Regions from separate parts of the Priestia sp. YIM B13486 genome, predicted to be linked through region 2. Evidence: predicted binding sites of a transcription regulator. Region 2 holds the regulator's gene; the other holds the start of a gene.

Region 1 (3,420 bases), on a different contig from region 2:
CCGGCAAAATCAAGCATCCCTAACTTACTAATCCATCCGCCTCCCCAAATCCAGTGGCCGGCTATAGGATAAATAAATGTAGTCATCAAAATCGCATATAAAAGATATGCGCGGAAATTAATTCGTTCTGCTACCGCTCCAGAAACGATAGAAATGACCGCAATAACAAACGCACATTGAAACAGCCAAAACGTTTCAAGTCCAATTGGAATGTCAAGGTGCGATAAATTACCCGAGAGCGCAAAACCGCTTTTACCAACAACTCCACCTAAATCATCACCGTACATTAATCCAAAACCAATTAAATAGAAACAAAGCGTTCCTATTGTAATATCAGCGAATACTTTCATAATAATATTCACGCTATTTTTATAGCGGACAAAACCTGCCTCTAACAAGGCAAAGCCGCCTTCCATTAACAAAATCATCGCCGCTGTTAACACGACCCACGTTGTATTTATCCCTAAACTTAGTTCATTAACACTCATATCCCAACGCCTCCACTGCTTTTTAATCGTTTTATTTCTTGTACAATAGCAGGCGAAAGCGTAATTTCACTTGTTTCTTCATTTTCCGCTTTTATTAATTCAAGAACTTCATGAAGTTCTCGCATTTGTGCTTTAAGGTGATCAATTTTTTTAAAGCGTTCCTTTACGTATACCATATACTCGACCGCTTGATGCTGACTTAAAGGACGCCCGGTAAAAAATTTACGAAACGGTGATAGTGATTGATACCAAGCTTCTTCAGCACGTTTCTTCTCTTCGTATTTACTAATTTTCGTTTTTATATCTTCTATTTCTTGTGCTTTAGCTTCTTTTAACTTCATTATAAATTCAATTAATTTTAATTGAGGCAATGTAATGATCACATTATGATAAAGTTCATCCACTATAACCATGTTATATCTCCTTACATAAGATGTTATATTCTGATTATATGTAGAACGCTATAGTAAGTCAATGTAATTTTTTGAAAACTCTTTAAATAGTAAATGCGCCCTATCTTTTTACTACTTATAGAATATTAAGTTCGTATGTGTTGAAATATGACGTTATTTGTTTTATCGTAGGAAGAGGAATCATGTTAGTTCCCTATTTTAATTTTATTTACCTAGGCAATTATTGGCTTTATTTCTTATAAACTTTTATTAAACAAAGGGTTACGAGGTTCTTCACTTATTTTTTCAACGAAATGAGTTGATTTTATCTCGTATTAAAATTAAAATAGAATTATGTGCAAGATTTCACAACTTCACAATGTAGTTTGAAAGTCTAGCAGATAACTAGGAACTACATATGCAACAGTATCCAGCAAAGGAGGACTTTTCATGTCTCAATCAACTATTCAAAAATCAGCTGCAGAGGAAAATGCTGCTGTACAAACAGAAGCGGCAGTTAACAAAGGTCAAGCGGATGTGTTAGATCAATTGTTAAAGCCTGAAGTACAAGAAGCTCTTACTGTTCTTGTAGATAATTTACCAAAATTATCTGAAATGGTAACGGTGCTTACAAAAACTTACGACGTTGCGCAATCATTATTAACTGACGACGTATTAAAAGAAGATCTACTTGGTGGAGTAAAAGAATTTATCGAGCCGGTAGAAGGAACAGTAAAAGGTCTTGCAGCTACTGCAATCGAAGCAAACGATCGTGCAGAAGCAAATGCTTCTAATTCAATCGGTTTATTCGGTTTATTACGCATGCTTAAAGATCCACAAGCTCAAAAACTATTCCGCTTTGCACAAGCGTATTTAGACATTACAAACGAAAAACAAAAATAATTTTCATTAAAAAGTGTGGACGGAGGATCGACTATGTCAAAACATATTTTAATTTTAGGCGGCGGTTACGGTGGTTTATTAACTGCAATGACAGCTCGCCAACACCTAAGTGCGGATGAAGCAAAAATTACAGTAGTGAACCGTTTTGCTACTCACCAAATCATTACAGAATTACACCGTCTAGCTGTAGGCGGCGTTTCTGAACAAGCGGTAGCTTTACCACTTGATAAATTACTTAAAAACTACAACGTTGATTTAAAAATTGCAACGGTAAAAGAAATCTCACCAGATCAACGTGAAGTATCTCTTGAAGATGGTACAAAATTAAGCTACGACTACCTTGTTACAGCTTTAGGTAGTGAAACTGCTTACTTCGGTATCCCTGGTTTAGAAGAGCACAGCTTCGTTCTTAAATCAGTAAATGATGCAAACCGTTTACGTGCACACGTAGAAGCTTGTATCGCTGAATACAGCAAAACAAAAAATAAAGCTGACGGTACAATCGTAGTTGGTGGTGGCGGATTAACAGGTATCGAACTTGTTGGTGAATACGCTGACTTAATGCCAAGCCTATGTCTAAAACACGGTGTTGATCCGAAAGAAATTTCTCTATACTGTGTAGAAGCAGCTCCTACAGTTCTTCCAGGCTTCCCTGCTGAATTAGTAGAGCGCGCTCAATCAAGCTTAACAAAACGTGGCGTTACATTTGTTACTGGTACACCTGTAACAAAAATGGATGCTACAACTGTTGAACTTAAAGACGGCAGCAAAATTGAAACAAAAACAATGGTATGGACTGGCGGAGTTCAAGGTAACTCTGTAGTTGCTAACTCAGGTATCGAAGTAAACCGCGGTCGTGCACTTGTAAATGAATTCTTACAATCTACATCTCATAAAGATGTATTCCTTGCTGGTGACTCAGCGGTTGTAATGGGTCCAGAAGGTCGCCCTTACCCACCTACTGCTCAATTAGCTTGGCAAATGGGTGAAGTTGTAGGCGTGAACTTAGCAGTAGCTATTCGCGGCGGAGCAATGGAATCATTCGTTCCTGTCTTCTCTGGTACACTAGGAAGTCTTGGACGCAAAGATGCAATTGGTACAATCGGCGGAAACAAAACGCAATTAAAAGGTTTACCAGCATCACTTATGAAAGAAGCAAGTAACGTTCGTTACTTATCTCATATCAAAGGATTATTTGCATTAGCTTATTAATCCGTCTTAAAACGAAAGAGGAATTCTCCTCTTTCGTTTTTTTATTTACATAAGCCAAGAAATAAGAAGCGGCAGCGTAATCAACGATAAAATAGCACTAATGACAAAAGCAGACGCCGTTTCATTTTCCAAGCTTTCAAACCGCAAAGCAATCATCGCAGCTACAGCAGACCCAGGAAAAGCTACCAGCAAAATAGCTTTTGTCACTTCATCTGAAGATAATCCTATCCATACTGCAATTCCGAGCATAACGATGGGTTGAACCGCTACTTTTAAGACAGCGATCCCAAGCGCACCTTTACTGAAGTTAATTTTTCCAATTCCAATCGTTACTCCTACCGCAAACAAAGCTGCTCCCGATGTGATACTTCCGATTTGATCAAGCATATCCTGTAAAAGTTTAGGTGACTGAAAGCCGCAAAGCG
Region 2 (3,420 bases):
TGGCATTACCCAAGTATCTGAAAACACACAAAATATTGTTAATCTTGTTAAAGCAACGCCGTTCCTAATTGTCGTTACGTCTGTTATTGGACCAATTCTAGAAGAGATTATTTTTCGAAAGATTATTTTCGGCTCTCTTCACAAACGATATAATTTCTTTGTCTCTGCATTTATTAGTTCCCTTATTTTTGCTGCCGTACACTGGGATTTTAAACATTTGCTCGTGTATACAGCCATGGGATTTGTATTTGCATTCCTTTATGCAAGAACAAAACTAATTATTGTACCCATTATTGCTCACGTGTTGATGAATACAGTCGTTATTTTATCTCAAACTATTTTTGCAGATAAAATTATAGAAATGCAAAAGCAAGCAGAACAAATGCAGTTTATTTTTGGAGGCATGTTTTTATGAAGAATATCCCTTTAACACGAGGGTTTATTTATATTATTATGGGGGTTTTATTCACCTACCTGGCTATTCAAAATGCTCAGGAAACCGTGTGGAATTTCCCCACGATCTTATTTGCACTCGTAGCCGCGTTCGATTTCAGATTTGCGGTGCGCATTTTTATCTTGCACTATAAAATTAAAAAGTTGCAGCAGCAATATAAAAATCAAGATGATTCATCTAAATAAAAAAACCACTGTTTCAGTGGTTTTTTTACATACTAACATCTTCTCTTTCTTGCTCTGCCCTTGCCTTTAACACTTTGCGATACGAAATGCGGGAAATAATGATGCTGATTTCATACAAAATTAAGAGCGGCACTGTCACCATCATGTGCGAGAGCAATTCTGGTGGTGTAATAAGTGCGGCAATAACTAGCAGTACGAAATAGGCATACTTTCGAATTTGAGATAAAAACATAGGCGTGATAATTCCTAATCGCGTCAAAAACATGACGACAACAGGAAGCTGAAACAACAGGCCAAAAGGCAGTGTGAGCTGCATTAAAAAAGAAAAGTATTCATTAATGCCAATCACTTGGTTTACATTCAGCTCATCAGAAACGCGCGTCATAAAATCGACGACAAATGGAAACAACACAAAATAAGAAAAAGAGACACCGCCGATAAAGAGAAAAATGGAAACAGGAATATATCCAAGCGTTACCTTACGCTCTTTTTCATATAAACCAGGACTAATAAATGCCCAAAGTTGATACAGTGCAACAGGAGCTGCAAGTACACAGCCGATAATAACAGCAAACTGCATATAAATCTTAACTGGATCTGTTAGCCTAAATGCATTCATCGTTAAATTTTTTGCCTCATCAGCATGCTGTAAATAGACAATAACCTTATCCGCTATAAAAAAGCCGCCAATTGTGGCAATGACAAAGAAAAATAAAACAATTAAAATGCGCTTTCGCAGCTCTCCTATATGATCATATATTGACATTTCTTGTTCGGTCATACTATGATCACCCTTTTACTCTTTGTCATCTACTTGACGCTGTTTATCTTTTTCACGATCTTCTGAGGCACCGCTAGCGGCATGCTTAAACTCTCTAAGCGTTTGCCCGACTGATCTTCCTAGCTCCGGTAACCGTTTCGGTCCAAAAATAAGCAGTGCTACAATCGCAATAATAATCCAACTGCCTGCTCCAATCCCCATATTCCCACTCTCCTTATTAATTTAGACTTAAGGAAATCGTAACACAGTCCATCTTATTCAACAGGATAATTTTTCAAAAAGTAGACAAGCGACTGTAATTCTACAGCCAGATCAATATGATGCAGTCGAATCTCATCCGGTACGTTTAAGCGTGCAGGAGTGAAGTTTAGAATCCCTTTAATTCCGCAACTCACTAAACGATCGGTAATTTGCTGAGCCACAGGGGCAGGAACGGTTAAAATTGCCACTGAGATATCATCACTCATATAATCTTCCAATTGGTCAAGGTGATAAACCGGCACGTCGCCTACTTTTGTACCGACTTTATCTTCTATCACATCAAAAGCGCACTCAATTTTGGTGTTATTATTTTTAATAAAATTATAATTTAAAAAGGCCGTTCCCAGATTCCCTACGCCAATCAGTGCTACTTTCGTTACTTCATCTTGGTCTAACGTTTTACGGAAAAATGTAAGTAAATAATTCACATTGTAGCCGTATCCCTTTTTCCCTAATGCTCCAAAGTAAGAAAAATCCCGGCGAATAGTAGCAGAATCAACTTTCACTGCCTCACTTAACTCCGCTGACGAAACACGCTGTTTACCAGAAGCATGCAAGTTTTTTAAAAAACGATAATAAAGCGGCAATCGTTTAGCCGTTGCTTGTGGTATTTTTAATTGTTCAGTGTTCACGTTGTACCCCCTCAGTTCATGTATGTCATTACTAACATTTTCAAGTCATATTGCATTACCTTTCACAAAGCCTCAACCGCCTTGAGGTAGCGCTTCCAATTCTCTCTCTTTTCTCTTGTTTTATATATACTCCGCTTCACACCCCGACGCCTTTTGTCTATCCAGGAATACTTAAAGTCGGTAGCTAGAACGAAGCAATTAGCCCTTCAAAGGATCCGTTTGTTAGTCATGACGGATTTTCTACATCCATCATATATAAGTTCAGAGATGCACTTATCTCTTATTTTAACATAGTATCCTGTATAAAATGTGCAGGTAAAATCATTTTATTTCATGAATCAAAACATTCGCTTCATCATTTGTTCTTGTCCCTCTACAAATTACAAACGCTTGTAGGAAGAACTTGTAGTTGAAAATATGTTAAAATACACTATGGATATACTACTAGAGGTGAAAAAATGATTATTCTACAATTGAACGGTATTACAAAATACTATGGGGCAGAACCCATTTTATCGAATATAAAGTTAGAAGTACAATCAAAAGACCGCATTGCCCTAGTGGGACGAAACGGTGCAGGTAAATCAACTTTATTAAAAATTATTGCTGAGCAGCTTTCTTATGACAGCGGAGAAATTATTAAACCTAAAGGTGTTTCCATTGATTATATGGGACAAGATACAGTTCTTGAGTCAACACTCTCCATATGGGAAGAAATGATGACAGTCTTTGCTCCGTTAAAGAAGATGGAAAAAGAATTACGTACGCTTGAAACGAAGATGGGCGATCCAGACATTTTTAATGATTCAGTTCAATACGAAAAACTAACCAAAGAGTACGATCAGCTTCAAGTAACGTTCAAAGATTTAGGCGGCTATCAATATGAAGCGGATACACGATCTATTCTTCACGGTTTCCGTTTCTCAAACTTTGACTATAGCACCCCTATTTCCTCCTTGAGCGGTGGACAAAAAACGCGCTTGGCTCTTGCAAAACTGCTTTTAACAAAGCCAGACTTGCTTATTCTGGATGAGCCTACCAACCACTTAGATATTGAAACTTTAGCATGGCTGGAACAGTTTTTGCAAGGGTATGAAGGAGCTATTT

The links. Region 2 encodes Rex, which represses fermentation and respiration genes when NADH is low (regulators of the CRP and FNR family bind a similar motif). Its sites were predicted from a motif close to TTGTGAAATATTTCACAA; they were not measured.
Region 1: ACFX4G_RS18890 (DUF1641 domain-containing protein) is a predicted target of Rex. The motif match lies at 1,235-1,252, and genes of this name have one in related genera.

The regions. Positions count from the first base shown of each region.
Region 1 covers NZ_JBHZOZ010000007.1:130,608-134,027, forward strand. Annotated here, with positions in the region: gene ACFX4G_RS18880 (ammonium transporter) at 1-488, opposite strand, end outside; gene ACFX4G_RS18885 (hypothetical protein) at 485-901, opposite strand; gene ACFX4G_RS18890 (DUF1641 domain-containing protein) at 1,331-1,783, shown strand; gene ACFX4G_RS18895 (NAD(P)/FAD-dependent oxidoreductase) at 1,817-2,995, shown strand; gene ACFX4G_RS18900 (AEC family transporter) at 3,041-3,420, opposite strand, start outside.
Region 2 covers NZ_JBHZOZ010000024.1:10,919-14,338, forward strand. Annotated here, with positions in the region: gene ACFX4G_RS27715 (CPBP family intramembrane glutamic endopeptidase) at 1-415, shown strand, start outside; gene ACFX4G_RS27720 (YdiK family protein) at 412-639, shown strand; gene tatC (twin-arginine translocase subunit TatC) at 665-1,420, opposite strand; gene tatA (twin-arginine translocase TatA/TatE family subunit) at 1,436-1,621, opposite strand; gene ACFX4G_RS27735 (redox-sensing transcriptional repressor Rex) at 1,675-2,313, opposite strand; gene ACFX4G_RS27740 (ABC-F family ATP-binding cassette domain-containing protein) at 2,772-3,420, shown strand, end outside.